One region of the Acetoanaerobium sticklandii genome, then DNA from elsewhere that is predicted to be linked to it. Evidence: predicted binding sites of a transcription regulator. Region 1 holds the regulator's gene; each other region holds the start of a gene.
The links. The regulator HrcA, encoded in region 1, represses chaperone genes, less so after heat shock. The targets are predictions, from matches to a motif close to TTAGCACTCNNNNNNNNNGAGTGCTAA.
Positions count from the first base shown of each region.

Region 2: a site for HrcA is predicted at 3,631-3,657, ahead of groES (co-chaperone GroES). Genes of this name have one in related genera too.
Region 3: a site for HrcA is predicted at 3,228-3,254, ahead of htpG (molecular chaperone HtpG). Genes of this name have one in related genera too.

Region 1 is NC_014614.1:1,920,722-1,925,996, reverse strand. Features, by position in the region: gene CLOST_RS09095 (cytochrome c biogenesis CcdA family protein) at 1-92, shown strand, start outside; gene hemW (radical SAM family heme chaperone HemW) at 236-1,396, opposite strand; gene hrcA (heat-inducible transcriptional repressor HrcA) at 1,628-2,674, shown strand; gene grpE (nucleotide exchange factor GrpE) at 2,710-3,309, shown strand; gene dnaK (molecular chaperone DnaK) at 3,383-5,209, shown strand.
Region 2 is NC_014614.1:326,229-331,503, reverse strand. Features, by position in the region: gene larC (nickel pincer cofactor biosynthesis protein LarC) at 1-462, opposite strand, end outside; gene larB (nickel pincer cofactor biosynthesis protein LarB) at 556-1,305, opposite strand; gene groL (chaperonin GroEL) at 1,544-3,169, opposite strand; gene groES (co-chaperone GroES) at 3,250-3,534, opposite strand; gene cls (cardiolipin synthase) at 3,716-5,179, opposite strand; gene CLOST_RS01575 (DNA-3-methyladenine glycosylase family protein) at 5,182-5,275, opposite strand, start outside.
Region 3 is NC_014614.1:2,121,431-2,126,705, reverse strand. Features, by position in the region: gene CLOST_RS10045 (phosphoribosylanthranilate isomerase) at 1-250, shown strand, start outside; gene aroF (3-deoxy-7-phosphoheptulonate synthase) at 254-1,063, shown strand; gene trpB (tryptophan synthase subunit beta) at 1,089-2,279, shown strand; gene trpA (tryptophan synthase subunit alpha) at 2,276-3,046, shown strand; gene htpG (molecular chaperone HtpG) at 3,306-5,186, shown strand; gene CLOST_RS10020 (TraX family protein) at 5,253-5,275, opposite strand, start outside.

The DNA.
Region 1 (5,275 bases):
CCAAATATATAAAGCTTGCGAACAATTTAAAAAATATTTTGGCTGTTTTTATATTATTTGCTGGGCTATATGTGTTTTACCTAGCAGTATAGTTAATTAAGTATATGACTATAGATAAATAGCAGTCAATAATTTCATTTTTATACTATAAGATGTATTGTATTAAACAAAAAAGGAAGTTGCTCTCAGTTACTACAAAAGCACTTCCTTTTTTGTTTAATATAAAAATTTTAGTTTAAGATAATAATGTTAAAAAAGCATAATTACTAAGCTCAAAGCCTTTTAATGTAAGACTTACTTTGGAAGCATCATAAATTAAAAGACCTTCATTTAAGAGTTTATCTAATTTGGGCTTGTAACTTGCTAAAAAATTTATGCTAAATCTTGAATTTATATCTTCAAAATTAATGCCTTCCTTCATTCGGAGCCTTAAAAATATCCATTCTTCAAAGGCCATAGTATCATCAATGAGCTCTGTGCTTTCTATTGGCAAACTATTTTTTGATAGTAAATCGATGTATTCTTCTATGCTACTGGTATTAGAATATCTGCTGTTATCGAAAAAAGAATGTGAAGAAACTCCAAAACCCAAATAAGGCTTGACTTTCCAGTAAGTTATATTGTGGCTACACTTTCTGCCAGAAAGAGCAAAATTAGATATTTCATAATGCTCATAGCCAGCTGATGTAAGCATATTTACTGCCAGCTCATACATGTTTATATCCTCATCCTCGGTTGGAAAGGTTATCTTGTTTTCCTTATGAAGCTTATATAGCGCAGTACCTTCTTCTAATATAAGAGAGTAGCAGGATATATGATCTGGCTTTAAAGCTAATACTTTTTGAATGGAGGTTTTAAAGGATTCAATAGTTTGATTTGCAATGGCATACATCAAATCTATGTTAATATTACTAATTCCGTGGGCTTTGAGAATATCTATAGATTCTTCAAGATCTTTGAAGCTATGAATTCGGTTTAGTACCTTAAGCTCTATTTCATTTGCTGACTGAAGTCCAAGGCTAACTCTATTGATACCATATTGCTTCATGGTGTCAGCTTTTTTTGAAGTAATAGTTTTAGGATTTGCTTCTATAGTATATTCTATATTATTTGAATTGCAATTTAGCTGTAGTATTTCATCTATGCTTTTAATCAGAAGTTCAAATAAATTGTCGCTTAAGCTAGTGGGTGTACCTCCGCCTATGAATATAGTTGAGATTTGATTTTTATCAATTGTAGATTTATACAATAGTAGCTCTTTTAATAAAGCATTTATATAGGGCTCATGAAAAGCAGTGGAATTTGCGAAGGAAACAAAATCACAATAAGAGCATTTGCTAAGACAAAATGGAATATGAAAATATAGACTTAATTTTTCTTTTTCTGGATAATTCATAATTTATTACTCCTCTTTGGTAAAGCTTATTTTAACTTGATATATTATACTCTACAGTATCCAAATAAAAAATAAAATAAATATTAGAAAAATAAATATTAAGATGTTGACAACTCAAAACAGAATAGTTATTATATATTTAGAGTTAGCACTCGAACATAATGAGTGCTAACAAATAAACCAATAATTATTTAATATAGATGTATTTGTTTGATAAAACGAGGTGACAGTATGGCGTCAAACTTAGAGTTGAGCGATAGAAAGCTTAGAATATTACAGTTTATAATTCAAGAATATATAGAGACGGCTGAACCCGTAGGCTCTAGGACTATTTCAAAAAATAAAACATTAGGCGTAAGTGCTGCTACTATAAGAAATGAAATGGCAGACCTTGAAGAAATGGGATTATTATTACAGCCTCATACTTCAGCTGGAAGAATTCCTTCCCATGATGCTTATAGACTGTATGTAGACAAGTTAATGGGTGTTATTGGACTTAATAAAAAAGAAAAGGATGAAATCGAAGGAGCGCTTGTTGGGAATATAGAGCAGATACAAGAACTACTTGAGGATTCCTTAGCTCTGCTGACCCAGATAACAAACTATACATCTGTAGCTATCTCACAAAAAGTAGAAAAATCTAAAAAGATAAAGCAATTAAATTTAGTTCATATTGATTCTATGACTGCTGTTTTAATAATGGTTATGGAAGATGGGACTGTGAGAAATAGCAAGTTTAAATTAAGTGTTCCAGTTTCTGAAGAGAAGCTTGAGCTCATATCAAGGACATTAAATGACAATATAAGAGGCAAAATAATTGAAGACTTTGATATGAATTTTATTAATTATATTAAGCATCAAATCAAGGAGTACAATAAGATTTTTGACGATATGTTCACGGTTATGAAATCGAACATGGATAAAAATCTTTCTTTTAATGTACTACTAAATGGAGCTACTAATATTTTTAATTTCCCTGAATTTAGTGATATAGGCAAAGCAAAATCTTTTTTAAATCTTTTAGAGCAGAAAAACGAAGTGGCTAGCCTGCTAGAAGAAAAGGGAATACGAAAAGGCAATGTAAATATAATAATAGGCGATGACTCGATTGATGATGTACTTGGAAGCTGCTCGATTATCACAACAGAGTATGAATACAAAGGAAAAACAATCGGGAAGCTTGGAATAATCGGACCAAAGAGGATGGATTATGACAGAGCTTATTCTGTCATGAATTATATTACTAAACGCCTTAATAAACTTATGAACAATACTTAAATATAGATAGAGGTTATAAGAAAGGAGGATTTGAATTGTCACTTAATGACGAAGCCCTAAACGAAGATAAAGACACCATAGAGGAAGGACAAGAAAATACAAATACAATGCAAAAGGAGCAGGACATGACTCAGGATGATATCAGAGAGGTTGATGAACAAGAAGACTTGATAAATGAAGAAGAATCGGCTGAAACAGCTCAAATAGAAAAACTTCAGCAAGAAATTGAAGAGATGAAAGCACTTGCCCAAAGAACTCAGGCAGATTTTATGAACTACAAAAAAAGAGTGGAAAAAGAAAAAAGCGAACTAACAGTATTTGCAAATGAAAAAATAGTAACTGAGATGCTGACAATTGTAGATAATTTTGAGCGTGCTTTACAAAGTGAAAAAGAAAATTCAGAAACAGCTTTTTATAAAGGTGTAGAATTAATACTAAAGCAGCTTATGGATACTCTTTATAAATTTGGTTTAGAAGAGCTTGATGCTTTGAACCAAGATTTTGATCCTAATTTCCATCATGCAGTAATGCAGGAAGAAGCAGATGAGCCTGACAAGGTAATCGATGTGCTTCAAAAAGGATATAAGCTAAAGGATAAGGTAATAAGACCATCAATGGTAAAGGTTAGTAAATAGAAGCTATGAAAATACTTTGTTAAATCAGTAATAGCGATATAAATTTACAAAATATATTGAGGAGGAAATAATAATGGCAAAAACAATAGGTATAGATTTAGGAACAACAAACTCATGTGTATCAGTTATGGAGGGTGGAGAACCAGTTGTAATTCCAAATGCTGAAGGAATGCGTACGACTCCATCAGTGGTTGCTTTTTCAAAGGATGGAGAAAGAATAGTTGGAGAGCCAGCTAAAAGACAAGCTGTTACAAATCCAGATAGAACTATTGCATCTATCAAAAGAGAAATGGGAAGAGATCATAAGGTTACAATAGATGGAAAAGACTACTCTCCACAAGAGATTTCAGCTATTATTCTTCAAAAATTAAAATCAGATGCTGAGGCATATCTAGGAGATACTGTAACTGAAGCAGTAATTACTGTTCCAGCCTACTTTACAGATGCACAAAGACAAGCTACTAAGGATGCAGGAAAAATAGCAGGACTTAATGTTAAAAGAATTATTAACGAGCCTACAGCTGCTTCACTAGCTTATGGACTTGATAAAACTGACCATGAAGAAAAAATACTAGTATTTGACCTTGGTGGAGGAACATTTGACGTATCTATTCTAGAAATCGGCGATGGAACATTTGAAGTTTTATCAACTAGCGGAAACAATCAACTAGGTGGAGACGATTTTGATGAAGTTTTAGTAAACTATATAGCAGATGAATTTAAAAAGACTGAAGGTGTTGATTTAAGACAAGATAAGATGAGCCATCAAAGACTTAAGGATGCTGCAGAAAAAGCTAAAAAAGAGCTTTCATCTACTTTAAACACAAATGTTAATCTTCCATTTATCACAGCAACTGCAGAAGGCCCTAAGCACCTTAATATGGATATATCTAGAGCTAAGTTTGAAGAAATTACAGCATTCTTAGTAGAAAAAACTATGGAGCCAACTAGAAAAGCTCTTGCTGACTCAGGTTTATCTATGTCAGAAGTAGATAAAGTAATCCTAGTTGGAGGCTCAACTAGAATTCCAGCTGTTCAAGAAGCGATTAAGAAATTTACTGGAAAAGAACCTCATAAAGGAATCAATCCTGATGAGTGCGTGGCAATAGGCGCGGCTATTCAAGCTGGGGTACTTGCTGGAGATGTTAAAGATGTTTTATTGCTTGATGTTACACCTTTATCTCTAGGAATAGAGACATTAGGTGGAGTATTCACTAAAATAATCGAAAGAAATACTACTATTCCTACAAAGAAATCTCAAGTATTTTCTACAGCAGCAGATAATCAAACAGCAGTAGATATACACGTTCTTCAAGGAGAGCGCTCTATGGCAGGAGATAATGTTACTTTAGGTAGATTCCAGCTTATGGATATACCAGCGGCTCCAAGAGGAATTCCTCAAATTGAAGTTACTTTTGATATAGATTCAAATGGTATAGTGCATGTTGGAGCAAAAGATTTAGGAACTGGTAAAGAACAAAAAATTACTATTACTTCAAGTACTAATCTTTCTGATGATGAAATAAACAAAAAAGTTAAAGAAGCAGAAATGCATGCGGAAGAAGATAAAAAGAAAAAAGAAAAAATGGAAGCACTTAACCAAGCAGAATCTACAATCTACCAAACTGAAAAAACTATAAAAGATATGGGAGACAAAGTTTCTGCAGCTGAGAAAGAAGCAGTAGAAGCTGCGATTGCTGGATTAAAAGAAGTAAAAGACAAAGCTGATGCAACAGGAGAGCAAATCAGAGCAGAAATAGATAAAGTAATGCAAGCAATCCATCCGATTTCGCAGAAAATGTATGAGCAGGCTCAGGCTCAGCAAGGAGCAGAGCAACAATCTCAAGCTGGTGACGATGTAGTTGATGCTGATTATGAAGTGGTTGACGAAGACAAATAAAAAGATTAGACTAAATAGCAGACACAATAAATTATAGCTTGCAATATTGCAAGCTATAATTTTGTA
Region 2 (5,275 bases), 1.1 Mb from region 1:
TCCAAGTGGTATCTCACTGCAATATATAGTCTCAATATCAAGCATATCTATTAGAACAGCAGTTCCTATAATATCCACTATAGAGTCAACAGCTCCTACTTCGTGAAAATGTACATCTTCTACCTTAGCAAGATGAACCTTCGCCTCTGCCTCTGCCAACACTGTAAATATTTTTCTAGCCATGTATTTTGCTCTAGAAGATATTCCAGAATTATCTATGATATTAATAATATCGCTAAGATTTCTATGCACAAAAGAAGAATCCTCTTTTAAAATTACATCAACCTTATTTCCCCCTATTGCTCCTTTTGAAGCTTGACTTAAGCTTATTTCAAATTCATCGCTAATTGAAAGCGTACTCATTACTTCTATAAACCTATCGTAATTTACTCCTAGTCCAAGAAGCGAGGAAAGCATCATATCACCTGATATGCCTCCTACTATATCCAAATATAAATTCATTTAAAATCCTCCTACTACAATTGCTTTATATACTTCTACATTATACTTATTTTTTTAAGTGTTTTTCATTATAGATCAGCTACTACTTTTTATTTATAGTCTATTTATCGTGCTCGCTAGATATCCCGCTCCAAACCCATTGTCAATATTTACTACGCTAAGCCCTGATGCACAGGAATTTAGCATAGTAAGTAAAGCTGAAAGTCCTCCAAAATTTGCACCGTATCCCACTGAGGTAGGAACTGCTATAACAGGCACCTCAACTAAGCCTCCAAGAACGCTCGGAAGTGCCCCTTCCATACCAGCAACTGCAATTACTACTCTGCATCTTCTAAGCTCATCTTGCTTTGATAGCAGTCTGTGAATTCCAGCCACGCCAGCATCATAGATGCGAATCACTTTATTGCCTAAAAACTCGGCTGTTATAGCTGCCTCTTCTGCTACATACATATCCGAAGTACCCGCTGTTACTACCGCAATTTCGCCCTTGCCTTTAATTTCTATTTCCTTGACCTTTAGAGTCATAACCCTAGACATACTGTGATATTCTAAATCTTTAAACCTTTCCTTAAGATACTCATAGCTTTGCTGGTCTAATCTAGTTCCTAAGATATTGCTGTTTTTTTCTAGAAGCTTTTCCATGATTCCTGCTATCTGTTCCTTGGTCTTGCCTTCACAGTATATGACTTCAGGATAACCGTTTCTAAGGCTTCTGTGATGATCCACCTTTGCATACCCTATATCCTCATACGAAATACTGCTCAGCTTTTCTGCGGCTGTATCAATATCTATTTCATCTGTTTTCACTTTGTTTAGCATATCTATCAAAAATTTCTTATCCATAATTCCTCCATATTCAAATGCCCTATCAATGAAATATATAATAGCATAATTTATTTAAACTAATTATAAATAATCAAGTATCCACTCATTCTATATCTATACTAATATAGCAATTATATCATATCTGTAATTTCATATATTATAAAAGGTGCGGAAATTCCCGCACCTTTATTTTTATGATTATCTATATAGTTATAAGTTTCAATACTAGAGCTATTTATTTGATATAAATAACTGATTACATCATTCCTGGCATTCCGCCGCCCATTGGCATAGCTGGTTCATCACTTTTGATTTCAACTACTGCTGCTTCTGTAGTAAGAAGTGTAGCTGCAACTGATGCTGCATTTTGAAGAGCTGATCTAGTTACCTTAGTAGGGTCAATAATACCAGCATCAATCATGTTTACATATTGCTCGTTTAGAGCATCGAATCCATGGTCTTTATCTGATTTTCTTACGTTTTCAACAATTACAGCACCCTCAAGTCCTGCATTTATAGCGATTTGCTTAAGTGGCTCTTGAAGAGCTTTTAGAACTATTTGAATACCAGTTTTAGTCTCAGCTGTCTGCTCATCTTTAATTAGAGCTTCTACTTCATCCATAACTGCAACTAGAGCTGTTCCTCCTCCAGGTACTATACCTTCTTCAACTGCTGCTCTTGTAGCATTTAGAGCATCTTCCATTCTTAGTTTTCTCTCTTTTAGTTCTGTTTCAGTAGCTGCTCCTACTTCGATAACTGCTACTCCACCAGAAAGCTTAGCAAGTCTTTCTTGAAGCTTTTCTTTATCAAATTCAGAAGTAGTTTCTTCGATTTGTCTCTTGATTTGAGCTATTCTATCTTTGATAGCCTTTTCTTCCCCAGCTCCGTTTACTATAGTTGTGTTCTCTTTTGAGATTTTAACTGTAGTAGCTTTTCCTAGCATATCTAATGTAGCTTCTTTAAGGTCTAAGCCGATTTCTTCAGAAATCACTCTTCCACCTGTAAGGATAGCAATATCTTCTAGCATAGCTTTTCTTCTGTCACCAAAGCCTGGAGCTTTAACAGCAACAACTTCAAATGTTCCTCTTAATTTGTTTACAACTAGTGTAGATAAAGCCTCTCCTTCAACATCTTCAGCAATGATAAGAAGTCTTCTTCCTTGTTGTACTATTTGCTCTAGTATTGGAAGGATTTCTTGGATATTAGAAATTTTCTTGTCAGTGATTAGGATGTAAGGCTCGCTAAGAGTAGCTTCCATTTTTTCTACATCTGTTACCATGTAAGCAGATACATATCCTCTATCAAACTGCATACCTTCAACCACTTCAAGAGTAGTTCCCATAGATTTTGATTCTTCTACAGTTATAACTCCGTCATTTCCTACTTTTTCCATAGCTTCAGCAATTAATTTACCGATTTCATCGTCTCCTGCAGAAATAGCTGCAACTTGAGCTATAGACTCTTTATTTTCAATTGTTCTAGAATTTGCTTTTAGTGTTGCTACTGCTGTATCTACAGCTTTTTGGATACCTTTTCTAAGCAGAATAGGGTTTGAACCAGCAGCTACGTTTTTAAGACCTTCTCTGATTATTGCTTGAGCTAAAAGTGTTGCTGTTGTAGTACCATCGCCTGCTACGTCGTTAGTTTTAGTAGCAACCTCTTTAACTAGCTGAGCTCCCATATTTTCATATGGATCTTCTAATTCGATTTCTTTTGCTATAGTTACACCGTCGTTAGTAATAAGTGGTGAACCGAATTTTTTATCTAAAATTACGTTTCTTCCTTTAGGTCCAATAGTTACTTTTACTGTATCTGCAAGCTTATTAACGCCAATTTCTAAAGCTTTTCTAGCTTCTTCTGAAAATCTAATTTCTTTAGCCATCTTATATTACTCCTCCTAATTTATAATCAAGTTACTTTTTTATGATTAATCTCTTATGATTGTTTTATTTGTGAAATTTCTTATTCTACTACAGCTAAAATATCGCTTTGTCTTAATATAGTGAACTCTTGTCCATCTAATTTAACTTCAGTTCCTGCGTATTTAGAGAAAAGTACTTTATCTCCTACCTTTAGCTCCATCTTGATTTCTTTGCCGTCAACTACTCCACCAGGTCCTACTTCTACTACCTCAGCCATTTGTGGCTGCTCCTTTGCACTTCCTGGAAGTACGATACCGCTTTTAGTTTTTTCTTCTGCTTCTACCATCTTAATTACCACTCTGTCTGCTAATGGTCTGATTTTCATAATAAACATTCCCTCCTAAATAATATTATTTAATACTCCCTATAAAGGGATGCTTTATTGCAAAGACTAGCTTTGCGCTTAATTTTAGTTTAAATGTTAGCACTCTTTTATATCGAGTGCTACTACATAGTATATGTTATATAATATTTGAATTTTTTTCAAGTCCTTTTTTTGATTTTTTTTATAATATCGGCGAAAATAGTCTAGCAGCTGATTCTGCGATTTTTTGAACAATAGGACGAGCTTTAAAATCTGAATAAAGAAGCTCTTTAGAGTCCTTTATGTCAGCTTCAAATATCTCATATAGCCTTGAAATTGTAGGCTCATCATATATGAAAGCATTGACCTCAAAGTTAATCATAAAGCTTCTTATATCCATATTTGCAGTACCTACAGAAGCTATTTCCTCATCAACTAAAATCATCTTAGAGTGAATAAAGCCTTTTTCATAGAGATATACTTTGCATCCTAGCTCCAAAAGCTCTTCTAAATACGACAAGGATGCATAGTAGACTACATTGTGGTCTGGAAATGAGGGAAATATTATCCTTACATCTACACTAGAAAGTACTGCTGTCCTAAGTGCTGTAAGCAGAGCGTCGTCAGGTATGAAGTAAGGTGTTTCTATATATATTGTATTTTTAGCATGGGCTATAGATGAAAAATAAGCATTGTAGATACTTTCATACTGATTATCAGGACCTGAAGATACTATTTGAATAAGAGAATCTCCTTTATATGCCATAGAAGGAAATAATTCCTGCTGATTTAGCTTTTGTCCACTGCCAATATAGTAATCTACTAAAAATATCGTTTGGAGCATATATACAGACTCTCCCTCTATGCGAAGGTGGGTGTCTCTCCAAAATCCAAATTTCTTATTTTCGTGAACATACTCATCTCCTATATTGAGGCCTCCTATATAGCCTATTTCTCCATCTATTACGCAGATTTTTCTATGATTCCTGTAGTTAAATTTCCTATGAATATAAGGGAAATGAATATGAATAAATGGGCGAAATTCAATTCCTGCCGATTTCATCTCTCTCGCAAAATCAGGATGAAATATGAGCCTGAAGCTCCCTATTTCATCATATATAAATCTAACCTTCACTCCCTGCTTCGCTTTTTTTATAAGCGCATCCTTGAGTTTTTTTCCTATTTCAGAGTTTTTCACTATAAAGTATTCCAAATGAATATAGCTTCTTGCATTTTCGATATCTTTTAACATCTGCTCGAATTTATCAAGCCCATCTGTATATATATCTACTTTGTTATTTAAAGTAAAAGGAGATCTTTCTGAGTTTAGTATCAGCTGCATTACCTTCTTTTTACCCTCAGATTCTAAATCGTGAAACATGACATTGTCTTTTAAAGCTTGCTTTTGTGTTGCACTTAATATTTGCAGACTTATCATGCCCTTTATGTCTTGACTGTTTAAAAATTTTGCAACTGCTACCTTGGTTTTCTTGACCTTAGATGATCTTAAATTTTCACCAAATAACAAGTAGAGCACAAAGCCAATACCAGGCAAAAAAATCATGACCAGCAGCCAGCTTATAGTCTTAGCAGGGTCACGATTTTCAAAGAATATGAGCAGAGATACAAAGATAGCTAAAATGGCAAAAAATATCGTAAATGTCATTTTTACTTCCTCCCTATCCCCTTTTCTCTAGCATAGTAAAATAAATATTGTTGAGCTATTCCAGATTTGTCTTTAAACATATCTATTCCAAACTCT
Region 3 (5,275 bases), 200 kb from region 1:
AGAAAAATCATCAGCAGATTATATTCTTCTCGATGGTGGAAGTGGTGGAAGTGGTATTTGTATTGATTGGTCTATAATATATGAACTTGATAGACCATTTTTTTTAGCAGGAGGCTTAAATGCTGATAATGTAGCTAGAGCAGTAAGTATAGTTAACCCATATGCAGTTGATGTAAGCTCTGGAGTAGAAGTTGACTCAAAAAAAGACTTAGATGAAATAAAAAAATTTGTTATAGCTGCAAGGAGGTAAGTTATGAAATTTATACATAGTAGGGAAAATAATGCACCATATACTGTTATAAATGTTGGTGATATAAAGATTGGAGGAGGAAATTTTACAGTAATATCAGGCCCATGTTCTATTGAAACAAGAGAACAAATGAACTTAATTGCAAAATCAGTAAAAAAAAGTGGAGCTAAAATTTTAAGAGGAGGAGCATTTAAGCCTAGAACATCTCCATATTCATTTCAAGGTTTAGGAGAAGAAGCTTTATTGTTTCTCATAGAAACAAAAGAACGATGCAATATTCCAGTGATAACAGAAATTATGAACCAAACTCAGCTGAATTTATTTGACAAAGTAGACATAATACAAGTAGGAGCTAGGAATATGCAAAACTTTGATCTTTTAAAAGCTGTAGGAAAAACTAATAAACCTGTATTGCTTAAAAGAGGTATGGCAAATACTATTGAGGAATTACTTATGAGTGCAGAATACATTATGTCAGAGGGAAACAAAAATGTAATACTTTGTGAAAGGGGAATTAGAACTTTTGAGAAGGCTTCAAGAAACACTCTTGATCTTTCTGCTGTAGCTATACTTAAGGAAAAAACACATCTACCTGTTTTTGTAGATCCAAGTCATGCATCTGGAATAAATTTTTTAGTTGCTCCGTTGTCAAAAGCAGCAATTGCTGTAGGTGCAGATGGATTAATGATAGAAACTCATAATAACCCTCAAGCAGCGCTTTGTGATGGAGAGCAATCGCTTGATTTAAATGAATTCGAAGAACTTATGAAAGATGTAAAGAAAAGAGTTGAATTTGAAGGTATGATTTTATGATATATAAAATAAAAGGAGAAATAAAATGATTAAATCAAATGGAAGATTTGGAATTCATGGGGGACAATATATACCTGAAACTTTAATGAATGCTATAAATGAACTTGAAAAAGCATATAATTATTACAAAGAAGATGAAGATTTCAATAAAGAACTAACAGTTCTATTAAATGAATATGCAGGAAGGCCAAGTAGATTATATTATGCAAAAAAAATGACAGAAGATTTGGGAGGAGCCAAGATTTATCTAAAAAGAGAAGATTTAAATCATACAGGGGCTCATAAAATAAATAATGTTTTAGGACAAGCACTTCTTGCCAAAAAAATGGGAAAAAAAAGAATTATTGCTGAAACTGGTGCAGGTCAGCATGGAGTCGCATCTGCAACTGCTGCGGCTCTTATGGGGATGAAGTGCGTTGTGTTTATGGGAGAAGAAGATACAAATAGGCAGGCGCTAAATGTTTATAAAATGAAACTCCTAGGAGCAGAAGTTGTAAGCGTAAAATCAGGGACAAAGACACTTAAAGATGCTGTATCAGAAGCGATGAGGGAGTGGGTAAGTAATATAGAGGATACTCATTATTGTCTAGGCTCAGTAATGGGACCACATCCGTTTCCTGTAATTGTAAGAGATTTTCAAGCAATAATATCAAAAGAAATAAAATATCAAATAATTGAAAAAGAATCAAGGCTTCCAGATGCAGTTATAGCCTGCGTTGGAGGAGGGAGTAATGCTATAGGTGCATTTTATGATTTTATTCAAGACAAAGATGTAGCACTAATTGGTTGTGAAGCAGCAGGACTTGGAATAGATAAAATTGAAACAGCAGCAACTATAAATACAGGTAAAATAGGGATATTTCATGGAATGAAATCATATTTTTGTCAAAATGAGTATGGACAGATTGCACCAGTATATTCAATTTCTGCTGGACTTGATTATCCAGGAATAGGACCAGAGCATGCATATTTAAGTGATATAAAAAGAGTGAAGTATGTAGCAATCACAGATGATGAAGCGGTAGATGCTTTTGAATATCTTTCTAAAATAGAAGGAATAATACCTGCGATAGAATCTTCACATGCAATAGCGCATGCAATGAAAATTGTGCCAAATATGGATAAAGATAAGATAGTAGTAATAAATCTATCTGGTAGAGGAGATAAAGACTGTATTTCAATTGCAAAATATAGAGGGGAGAATATTTCTGAATGAATAATATAGAAAGAGTATTTAAAAATAAAAAGGCATTTATACCATTTATAACTTGTGCAGACCCGAATCTTGAAACTACAAGAGAGATAATCTTTGAGCTAGTTAAAAATGGAGCAGATATAATAGAACTTGGAATTCCTTTTTCTGACCCTACAGCAGAAGGGGAGGTTATTCAATCTGCAAATACAAGAGCGCTGCTAAATGGAGTAACGACTGATGAAATATTAGATTTTGTACAAGAGGTTAAAAAGAATCTTTCGACAGTACTTGTATTTATGACATATGCTAATGTTATATTTTCATACGGGGCAGAAAAGTTTATAAAAAGATGTTCTGAAATAGGAATTGAGGGAATAATTGTACCAGATCTTCCTTACGAAGAAAAAAATGAATTCTATCCTTTTTGTAAAAAATATGAAGTTAACCTTATTTCAATGATAGCACCAACTTCTGAAGATAGGATATCGATGATAGCCAAAGAAGCAGAAGGCTTTTTATATATAGTTTCTTCCATGGGAGTTACTGGAGAAAGAACCAACATAACAACTGATTTGGAAAAAATTATTAATATAGCAAAATTAAACAAAGATATTCCGTGTGCAGTTGGGTTTGGGATATCAACTCCATCCCAGGTGTCAAAAATATTAGAAATTGCAGATGGAGTTATTGTTGGAAGTGCAATTGTTAAAATAATAGAAAAGCATTCTATAAATTCGGCCAAATATGTAGGAGAATTTGTTAAGCAAATGAAATCAGAGATAAAATGAATAAACGAATTATGTATTTAGATTTACTATATAAAAATTATTCAATTATAAAACTAAAGACAATTTTACTCTTGGAATATAAAGTGTTTATTGTGTAGAAGTATAATTGTTTGAGGGAACATAAGATTTGTTAGAGCTTAAATAAGCTATTGACAAATCTATTTTTTTTGGTAAATTATAGTTAGCACTCGAATTAAGTGAGTGCTAACTATAACGAAAAATCTTAAATATAAATATCAAGTGAAAGGGAGTTATATGAATGGCAAAAAAGGAATTTAAAGCGGAATCCAAACGTCTGCTTGATTTGATGATTAATTCTATTTACACCCACAAAGAAATATTTTTAAGAGAGTTAATTTCAAACTCTAGCGATGCTATAGACAAGATATACTACAAAGCTCTTACTGATGAAAATATCAGTTTTTCAAAGGATGACTATTTTATCAAAATCGAAGCTGATAAGGATAATAGAATCCTAAAAATCAGTGATACTGGAATTGGTATGACAAAAGATGAGCTAGAGGAAAACCTTGGAGTAATAGCAAAAAGTGGCTCATTTGCATTTAAAAAAGAAAATGAAATTAAAGATGGATTTGATATTATAGGCCAGTTTGGAGTAGGATTTTACTCTGCGTTTATGGTTGCTGACAAAGTAACTGTAATTAGTAAAGCTCTAGGCGAAGAAAAGGGCTACAAATGGGAATCAACTGGAGCAGAAGGCTACACTATAGAAGATGCTGATAAGGCTGAAGTAGGAACTGAAATTATTCTTCATATCAAGCCAAATACAGAAGACGAGAGCTATGACGACTACCTTAATGAATATAGACTTCGCTCTATTGTTAAGAAATATTCTGATTTTGTGAGATATCCTATAAAAATGGATATGAAAACAAGCAAGCTAAAAGAAGGCAGTGAAGAAGAATTTGAAGAGGTAGTAGAAGAAGAAACCCTAAACAGCATGGTGCCACTATGGAGAAAAAATAAAAGTGAGCTTACTAAAGAAGACTACGAAAACTTTTACTCAGAAAAGCATTATGGATTTGATAAGCCTCTAAAGTACGTTCATATCAGTGCTGATGGAGCTGTGAGATATAACGCTATACTATATATCCCAGAAAAAATGCCATTTGATTTTTACACCAAGGAATATGAAAAAGGTTTGGAGCTATATTCTAGTGGAGTAATGATAATGAATAAATGCTCTGATCTTCTTCCAGATTACTTTAGCTTTGTAAAAGGGATGGTTGATTCTGAGGATTTATCTCTAAATATCTCTAGAGAGCTTTTACAGCATGATAGACAGCTTAAGCTAATAGCTAAGAAAATCAAAGATAAAGTAAAAAGTGAGCTACTTAGCCTACTTAAAAACGACAGAGAAAACTATGAAGAGTTTTTCAAAAACTTTGGAAGACAATTAAAATATGGAATCTACAGCAACTATGGAATGGAAAAAGAAGTACTTCAAGATTTGCTTATGTTCTACTCTTCTACTGAAAAGAAAATGGTTACGCTTGATGAGTATGTAGAGCGTATGAAAGAAGATCAAAAATACATCTACTACGCAGCAGGAGAATCAAACGATAGACTTGACAAGCTTCCTCAGACTGAGCTTCTTACCGATAAAGGCTATGAAATTCTTTACTTTACAGATGAGGTTGATGAATTTGCAATCAAGATGCTAATGTCATATAAAGAAAAAGAGTTTAGATCTGTATCTAGCAAGGATTTAGGAATAGATATGGAAGAAGAAAATAAAAAGACAGAGAAAATAAAAGAAGAAAATAAAGACCTGTTTACATTTATGAAAGAAGCTCTAGAAGGAAAAGTTACTGATGTTAGACCGTCTGTAAGATTAAAAAACCATCCAGTTTGTCTATCTGCTGATGGAGAGTTAAGCATTGAGATGGAAAAAATCTTAAGCGCTATGCCAAATGCTGAAGGAGCAAAGGCTGAAAAAGTATTAGAATTAAATATAAATCACGAAATATTCGAGAGCTTAAAGGCTGCTTTTGAAACTGATAAAGAAAAACTTAAAATGTATACAAACCTTCTTTACAATCAAGCTCTATTAATTGAGGGGCTAAGCATAACAGATCCTGTAGAGTTTACAAACAATATCTGTAAGCTAATGTCATAAACTATAAACTATCAAAATTAACAAAGGCCCCAGCAAAATCTGCAGGGGTCTTTAATATACAAAAAACTAAAACTGTCTCATGATAATTC